Regions from separate parts of the Psychrobacter sp. C 20.9 genome, predicted to be linked through region 1. Evidence: riboswitches for the same ligand, from Rfam matches in the RefSeq annotation. Region 1 holds a riboswitch; the other holds the start of a gene.
What was found. Region 1 has a riboswitch for thiamine pyrophosphate ahead of thiC (phosphomethylpyrimidine synthase ThiC). Riboswitches for the same ligand answer to the same signal wherever they lie in the genome.
Positions count from the first base shown of each region.

Region 2: linked by a shared signal. The riboswitch ahead of BTW00_RS06330 (ABC transporter substrate-binding protein) and the one ahead of thiC (phosphomethylpyrimidine synthase ThiC) in region 1 are both predicted to bind thiamine pyrophosphate.

Region 1 is NZ_MRYC01000001.1:250,518-255,124, reverse strand. It holds gene BTW00_RS01115 (fructose bisphosphate aldolase) at 1-84, shown strand, start outside; gene thiC (phosphomethylpyrimidine synthase ThiC) at 159-2,285, opposite strand; TPP riboswitch at 2,532-2,687, opposite strand; gene pstS (phosphate ABC transporter substrate-binding protein PstS) at 2,980-4,152, shown strand; gene pstC (phosphate ABC transporter permease subunit PstC) at 4,373-4,607, shown strand, end outside.
Region 2 is NZ_MRYC01000007.1:68,541-73,147, reverse strand. It holds gene BTW00_RS06350 (YeiH family protein) at 122-1,246, shown strand; gene BTW00_RS06345 (cold-shock protein) at 1,432-1,641, opposite strand; gene BTW00_RS06340 (YbaN family protein) at 1,877-2,302, opposite strand; TPP riboswitch at 2,717-2,833, shown strand; gene BTW00_RS06330 (ABC transporter substrate-binding protein) at 2,954-3,850, shown strand; gene BTW00_RS06325 (VWA domain-containing protein) at 3,960-4,607, opposite strand, start outside.

The sequences.
Region 1 (4,607 bases):
TTGAGTAAGCAGCAAAGCGATGAAGAGTTTGCCGATACCATTAATACGTCGATTGAGGAGATTTATCAGGCGTCGAAGGTTTGATATTACTAAATACATAAACTAAAAAAGCCCAAACTTGATAGTCAGGTTTGGGCTTTTTTATTATAGTAAAAAGCTTATACCTCTTTGTATAACTGGCGTCCTTCCTTGTTGTATTTTTCCATCATCTCAGCCATGCCTTGACGGACTTCTTCAGCACTGGCTTCGCCTACTTGTCCGACCAGTTCTGTATCGACTTTTTTGATCAAATGATCATCATCGCTTAAGTCGCCTGATTGCGGCGTCACTTTTTGGTTGGCGGCGTCTTTGTCCAGTCCTGCTGCATACTCACGCACGTTTTGCGTGATTTTCATGGAGCAAAACTTCGGACCACACATGGAGCAGAAATGCGCCGACTTGTGTGCGTCTTTTGGCAACGTTTCATCGTGGTATTCACGCGCGGTATCAGGATCAAGCGCCAGATTGAACTGATCGTCCCAGCGGAATTCAAAGCGTGCTTTGGATAGGGCATTGTCACGCGCCTGCGCACCGGGATGACCTTTGGCAAGGTCGGCGGCGTGCGCGGCAATTTTGTAAGTGATGATGCCGTCTTTGACATCTTTTTTGTTCGGCAGACCCAAATGCTCTTTTGGCGTGACGTAGCACAGCATCGCGGTACCAAACCAGCCAATCATCGCCGCCCCAATCGCGCTAGTGATATGATCATAACCCGGTGCGATGTCAGTCGTTAATGGCCCCAAGGTATAAAAAGGCGCATCCGCACATAGCTCAAGCTGCAAGTCCATATTTTCTTTGATGCGGTTCATGGCGACATGGCCAGGGCCTTCGATCATCACCTGTACATCGTGCTCCCATGCGACTTTGGTCAATTCACCAAGCGTACGTAGCTCACCAAACTGCGCCTCATCATTGGCATCCTGCAAGCAGCCAGGACGTAGGCCATCACCTAGGCTGAACGCCACATCGTATTGCTTCATAATCTCGCAGATATCTTCAAAATGCGTATATAAAAAGCTCTCTTTATGATGCGCCAAACACCACTGTGCCATGATAGAGCCGCCGCGTGAGACGATACCCGTTAGGCGTTTTGCGGTGAGCGGTACATAGCGAAGCAGGACGCCGGCGTGAATGGTGAAGTAATCCACACCTTGCTCGGCCTGCTCGATCAACGTATCACGGAATATCTCCCACGTCAGGTCTTCAGCGACGCCATCGACTTTTTCTAAGGCTTGATAAATCGGTACGGTACCAATTGGCACAGGCGAGTTACGGATCAACCATTCACGAGTTTCATGAATATGATTACCCGTCGATAAATCCATGATGGTATCCGCGCCCCAACGCGTGGCCCACGTCATTTTAGACACTTCTTCATCGATCGATGAGCCTAGCGCTGAGTTACCGATATTGGCATTGATTTTTACCAAAAAGTTGCGCCCGATAATCATCGGCTCAGACTCAGGGTGGTTGATGTTGTTGGGGATAATTGCGCGTCCAGCCGCCACTTCATCACGGACAAACTCAGGGGTGATAATTTTGGGCGTATTGGCACCGAAGCTCTCACCCTCATGTTGACGCATGTCAGTCAGTTCATGCTGCTTTTGCGTCTCACGTATCGCAATATATTCCATCTCAGGGGTAATAATGCCGCGACGCGCGTAGTACATCTGCGTGACGTTTTTCCCTGCTTTGGCACGGCGCGGTTTGTCAATATGGGCAAACCTGAGGTTGGCAGTGCTGATATCGCGGGCACGTGCTTGCCCGTATGAGCTAGACAGACTGCTTAGTTGCTCGGTATCACCGCGCTCGGCGATCCAGTTTTCACGCAGTTTGGGTAGACCGCGGGTCAGATCAATCTCGACATTGGGGTCAGTATACACACCTGAAGTATCGTACACATAAAAAGGCGGATTGTGCTCGCCATCCTTATCACCCGTACCACCAACTGGCGTATCCGTTAAGCTGATTTCACGCATCGGTACTTGAATATCAGGCCGTGAGCCTTCGATATAGACTTTGCGCGAGGCGGGTAGGATACGGTGTAAGTCGCGCGCGTCTTCTTCAAAGCGCGCATCACTGGCGGCGCGGTGGGCAGGTGTCTTTAGCGCGTCGGCTTTTTTATCGGCTTTGGTGTCTGATACGAGAGGTATGTTATCGGCTGGGTTGTGCGTTTGGATTTGTGATGCCGCTGAGGCACTGTCAAAAGAGGCACTGTCAAAAGAGCTGCTGTTTGAAATAGTCATATGCTGTCCTAGCGTGTTGGTTTTTGAATAAAAGCAACACCGCCAGTAGCTGCGGGGCAAACACTCGTCATTCAGACAAATTTATATTATCAACACCTAACAGCGAGCAAAGAAATTGTCGCGGTTAATGGTCATCAAATAGTGGACGCCGCTTTCTATCTTCTCTCGTTATCTACGTATGCGACGTGCATCGTTAGACAATAGCGATGATAAAAAGGTATTTCTACGCGTCCGTTGTCATCAATAACAACGTGCTTAAGACTTCCCTGCGTCGGTACTAACCGCATCAGGTTCGGCGGGTGATCTCTCAGCGAATGTAGATAGGTGGCTACTTTTATCAATGTTTAACTATAAACGTTTAATAAAGTAGGCCAATGCTACACCGCACCCCGAGTCTGTCAGTGTTGTAAATCTTCTTCATACTAACAAAATTCTGCGTTAACGGCTAATGGAATTTGGATGAAAATATCAGGCGCTTATTTTGCTATTTAGCATGGATACAAAGAACAGGAGCTATTGATAATAATTAAAATTCCTTGATATTACTGATACTTAGAGGCGATGGCTAAATATTGTGTAAAGCGAATGCAGGATTTGAGAGGTTGTCATTAAACTGTCATAAAGATTTGGCAAGATAACGCTCATATCACAAACAATGCTTTTTTATATCGTTGTTAAATTTCAGGAGTCCTACATGCGTTATTCGTTATTAGCAGTGGCCGTTAGTTGTACATTAATGCTTACGGCGTGTAATAAGTCAACAGAGACGGCAGAACCAGCTGCTGATACGACCAGTAGCGCCGCTACCACGGCTGAAACCACCACTCAGACTCAGGCAACGCCTTCTGCTGACACGGGTTTCAAATCTGCTGAAGACATCGCCATGAATATCACAGGTGCAGGCGCATCATTCCCGCAGCCGATCTATGCCAAATGGTCTTATGACTATAACGCTGCCACAGGTGGCCAAGTCAACTATCAATCTATTGGTTCATCTGGTGGTATCAAACAAATCCAATCAAAAACCGTCGATTTTGGTGCTTCTGACGCGCCATTGACACCTGAAGAGCTTGAAGAGTCTGGTCTTATCCAGTTCCCAACCGTGATTGGCGGCGTTGTGCCAATCGTTAACATTGATGGCGTTGAGCCAGGTCAGTTAAAGCTAGATGGTGAAACCTTAGCCAATATCTATCTGGGTAAAATCAATAACTGGAATGATCCTGCGATCAAAGCCATGAACCCAGATTTGACTTTGCCAGATGCCGCCATCACCACAGTATTCCGCTCAGATGGTTCAGGTACGACGTTTAACTTCACAGATTATCTTGCCAAAGTATCAACAGATTGGAAAGATACCGTTGGTGTTGATAAAACGGTTAAGTGGCCAACCTCTGCAACTGGTGCAGGTGGTAAAGGTAACGAAGGCGTTTCAAGCTACGTCAACCGTATGAAAAACTCTATCGGCTATGTTGAGTATGCATATGCTAAGCAAAACAATATGTCACACACGGCATTGAAAAACGCAGCGGGTAACGTTGTGCAGCCTTCTGCTGAAACCTTTGCAGCCGCTGGTGACATCGATTGGTCACAACAAGAAGGCTTTTATAAAGTCATCACCAACTCTGAGACGGATCAAGCATGGCCGATCGCTGCTGCTACTTTCATCTTAGTTCATAAGCAACCAGAGAATCCTCAGCAAGTCGCTGGCGTGTTGAACTTCTTTGACTGGGCATATACCCAAGGTGATGACAGTGCCATGAGCCTAGATTATGTACCATTCTCTGATACGGCAGTGGCCTTGTTCAAAGAAAAGTGGAACGAAGTCAAAGGTAGTGATGGTCAGCCTGTTTATAAGCCAGCGCAATAAACGATCTGTACAAGCTGCTGCTTAATGACTTTTTGATTTCCTCTTAAGCCACTATTCTCCGGTAGTGGTTTGAGAGGTTTTATCACAGCAAATTTGACCAAAATACTAATCGCTCTATTTCACGATAACCATTAGTAATGTTACAAGTTGCGTTTGCTGTCATAAAACGAAATGAACACCCTGGTTTTTTTGAATTCACCCATTCAATGCTGAGACACTTATGACAGACTTAAGGTCCCAACTGGCTAAACAAAAACGTTACGACGCTTTATTTGTCAACTCTACCAAAGCGTTTGCCATACTCGTCCTCCTATCGTTAGGGGGCATTTTGGTGTCTCTGATTGTTGGGGCATGGCCGAGTATTCAAGAGTTTGGTCTGGGGTTTTATACCAGTAATAATTGGGATACGGTTGCCAATGAGTACGGGGCACTCGCGCCTATTTATGGCACCTTGG
Region 2 (4,607 bases), on a different contig from region 1:
TAACCTAAAATATCGATAGTTTATATCTTATTAATCTGTTTTTATTATAAATATAGTCAGCTTATACTGTCTACTCATAAGCTTATGCTTATTTTAATATCAGTAATAGGATATGCCTCTTATGCATACACTAGCCAAATCAGTCAGTCGCTCAGTGAGTAACTACATTCCAAGCCAACGCCACTTGGCTGGTTTGGCTGTGGTACTGATCGGTGGTTTGTTTTGCTTATGGTTAAACACGAGTTTGAATATGTGGTCAAACGGGCGTATCGTTGGCTTATCGTCTTTAACGCTCGCGATCTTGTTGGGTATGATATTGGGTAATACCATTTATCCCAAGTTCACTGAGCGTCTAAACGGCGGTGTTTGCTTTGCTAAAGGTCAGATTTTACGCCTCGCGATTATGTTTTATGGATTTAAGCTGACTATGACGCAAGTTGCGAGCGTTGGTATGCCAGCGATTATGACCGATGCACTCGTATTGACGTCGACCTTTCTACTGACCTATTGGCTAGGTACTAGATGGTTAAAAGTCGATAAAGAAACGGTGATTTTGATTGGCTCGGGCGCAAGTATTTGCGGTGCTGCTGCCGTTATCGCCGCAGAGCCAGTGGTCAACGCGCAAGCCCATAAAGTCACCATTGCTGTGGCAACGGTCGTGGTATTTGGTACTATTGCGATGCTGCTCTACCCTTTTTTATATCAGCTTGGTTGGTTACGGCCTTGGCTCAGTGCCGAGCAGTATGGCATGTACACGGGCTCAACCGTACATGAGGTGGCGCAAGTCGTGGTCGCAGGCAATGCAATCAATACTGAGATTGGCGATACCGCTGTCGTGACTAAGATGATACGCGTTATGATGCTCGCGCCTTTTTTGCTCGTATTATCATTTGCGCTAACCAAAGATCGCCCCGTAGATAATGCCGCTATAGACGATGAGGACAGTAAAAACGAGGCAGCGTCATTTATGAGCCGCGTAAAGCAAGTCAAAGTGCCATGGTTTGCGTTTATTTTTATCGGTATCGTCTTATTACATACTTGGGTGCCAATGTCTGCAAGCATTGAGCGTAGTATGGTGAGACTAGATGACATATTGCTGACGATGGCGATGTTTGCGCTAGGTTTGACTACTCATCTAAGCGCGATTAAGCAAGCGGGCGCTAAACCTTTGATTTTAGGAGCGGTGATGTTTGGCTGGTTAATACTGGGCGGTGGTCTGATCAATATCGGTATTAGCTTTATATAATAAGTCAATTGCTCACGCTTATTCACTTACCTCAGCACCCAGTACAAAAATACCTCTAACTATCCATATAGTCGGAGGCATTTTTATATCTGTCGTTTCATTTAATACCAAATCACAGACGAAAAAAAACGAACCCGAAGGTTCGCTTTTTTACATCTTTTCATCTGTCTGTCTATAAAGACAAATTAGATAGCAACGATGTTATGTGCTTGTGGGCCTTTTTGGCCTTGAGTTACAGTGAACTCAACTTCTTGGCCTTCAGCCAAAGTTTTGAAACCTGAGCCTGAGATTTCGCTGTAATGAGCGAAAACGTCTGCGCCGTTTTCTGGAGCGATGAAACCAAAACCTTTAGCTTCGTTGAACCACTTAACTGTACCTTTTTGAACGTCTGACATAGTCATAACCCTGATATTTAATTTATTTGTGGTCTAATAGACCGATAACGCTTGCAAATAGCTACTGAACGATAAATATTAAAACGAAGGATTATAACTAATACTACGAGGTAATGATTTGGTGCAGAACTGCTCTTAAGCTTGGATGTATTATAGGGGGAACATCCTAGTATCGCAAGCCTTATCTCAGGTTTTATGTAACTGGACTTAACTATTGCCCTATACATTGGCGACTTTATTTGGCATTTGGCAGACGAAACAAATAGACGGCAACCCCGCTACAGACCAGTGCTACCAGCCATGCCACCCATGTCATATCAGCGGGCAGACGATAAAACAACATAATAGTTGACGCGGCCATCATGACCGTTGCCAAAACCTTGGCATACAGCGGCACGGCATGATTTTCTTCCCAATCACGGACGTATTTGCCGAAGTATTTGTGATTGATTAGCCAAAAATGAAAGCGCCGCGAGCTACGCGCCCAGCACCCTGCCGCCAGTAATATAAAAGGCGCAGTCGGCATGACGGGCAGTAATATCCCAATAATACCTAAAATAAAAAATACCCAGCCAAGCGTCACAAAGGTCCAGCGTATCATTGGACTTCTGGATTGGTTGGTCTTAGGCCTATGATAAAACGTTTTTTTATTATGGGTCATATAAGTGATGTCGTTGGACGGTGCGGTGAATGATTTTGGTAGCCATCAAAAGTATTTACATGGCTACTTGTATAAGTAACCAAGCATGCAATATCACCAAAAATTGTACAAGCCCATTTATACAAGCTTTTTGCTATCGATCAGTATCGTTGGTTAGTGATTGGGTAAGTACCAATGGCAAATACTGCGCTTTTCTATTAACACGTCGATTGCAAGCGCTTATAAGATTGAAAGCGCTTATAAAAAGCCGTCAAAAATGAGAACTGTTATAAAGGGCGGTTAACGAGCGTCAGTCATCACCTTTCATTGTCATTTCTGATACGCTTGCATCACCGCTTACAAGTCGTCTATGATGATGCAGTAGCTATCGATAATAGCCATTAGTAGTACTGATCAAAAATAATGTAATACCACTCAATCTTGTCGGGGTGCATTGATTTGACGCTGTAAACACAGTTCATATCATCGCTGAGATAGACCCGTGAACCTGAAGCAGTTAGCACTGACGTAGGAAACAAGCGTGACACGTTTTAATAAATCTCTTGGTGATGTGTGCTTATGATGGCGCATCTAATCTCAGGATTTTACCTTGCTTGTTTTATTTAAACAGCATCAGTCTGATTGTTTTCTATACCCAAAAAGGAAACAACCATGCAGTCGACTACCAAACTTACTCTCACTCTCGAATGGTTCTTGAACCCTGATCACCTGCCTTTTATCGCGGGTGTGACGACGGGCGCGTATGAGCAAGCAGGGCTTGATATCACTATTATCGAGCCAGACGATCACTATGATGGCTTTGCCGAATTACAAAATCAAAGCATTGATCTGCATGTCAATGAGCCTATCCATCTGTTTGAGCATTACGCGCCTAATCTACGCGCGCTGGGCTGCTTTTTTGAGACCGACGGCGGCATATTGATGCAGCAGTCTAGTATGGACAAATTAAAAAACAATCAACCTATCCGCATCTGTACCCCTGCCGCTGAAGAAAAAACCAATCGTATTGGCTTTGAGATATTGGCGCGTTATGCCAAGAAAAATGGCTTTAGTATCAGCCGTGATAATGTGACTTTTATACAAAAAGACTTTTATCATATAAAAAACCTGCAAGAAGACCCAAGTCTCGATGGTGCATGGTTATGCTTTTATAACTTTGAGGGCGTTGAGGCGACTCATGAAGGGCTGGACTTTACGTTTATCGATCAGCATCTGTCACCTTATCCGAATTTTTCGGCGTTAGAAATTCTCACGACGGATGAGATCTATAGCGCGAAAAAGGACGCGATAGATACTTTTATCCAAGTGACCAATCAAATGACAGAGCTGTGTAAAAATGATCCAGAGACTGCCCACCATATGTATTACAACTATAGTAAAACTGAGGCGGACGCGCTGATGGATGCCATCATTGATAATACGCTGGGTAGATTGATCACGCCGATTACGCCTGATGCGAGTAAGTGGGAAGAGCTGCGTGAGATGCTGGCAGAGATTGATATCGTGACGTTAACTGATGAGCAGTATCAATCGCTGTGGACGCTGTAGGCATTTTAGAAGTTAAGATATTTTGAACCATAAAAAACCGCCATCGTGTTTGCTATGGCGGTTTTTTATTTAGCTGTAATCGAATAATGAGGTTAGCGCACTAATACTTTTATAGTGAATTGACGATACCTAGTTGCTTAGCTTCTTTTAGCCAACTTGGGAACTCTTCTAGCATATTTTCATACAAGGCTTCTTCGCTAATGTCATCCAAGTCATCAAGTTCAAAAAAGTCGCAATTATCAATCACGCGCCCTGTCATGTCGTCTAGTTTTTTTAGAATGCCATAACCACGACCACCCAAGCCCACAAACTGCCAAAATATCGGCAGTTTCGCCGCTTCCGTCATAACTCTTGTAATACCGCGATTGTCATTCACCCCGCCATCACTGATAAATAGCACGTAGATAGGCACATCTAAGCCGTCTTTTTGATAAAACTCCGTCACGGCTTTCATGACCTCTGCTTCGTTATTAACGCGTGGACCAAGTGCCCATTTGCGCCAGCCGCCATGAGCGTTGTCAATAAAACCATCATAGTTGCTCAGTCCAATCTCGCCCAAATACTGCGGATCTCGGGCAAACGCCCAACAATCTAGTGCTTGGTCATCATCAAAGTTCACTGCCAATGGCAATATGCGATTGACTACCTCTTGCACGCGGCCTTGTTTATATTGTCTGTTCATTGAGCCTGAGGCATCTAACACCAACGCTACTTTTGCGGTTAATTGCTGCAATTGGCGTTTCTCAAGCGATACCGT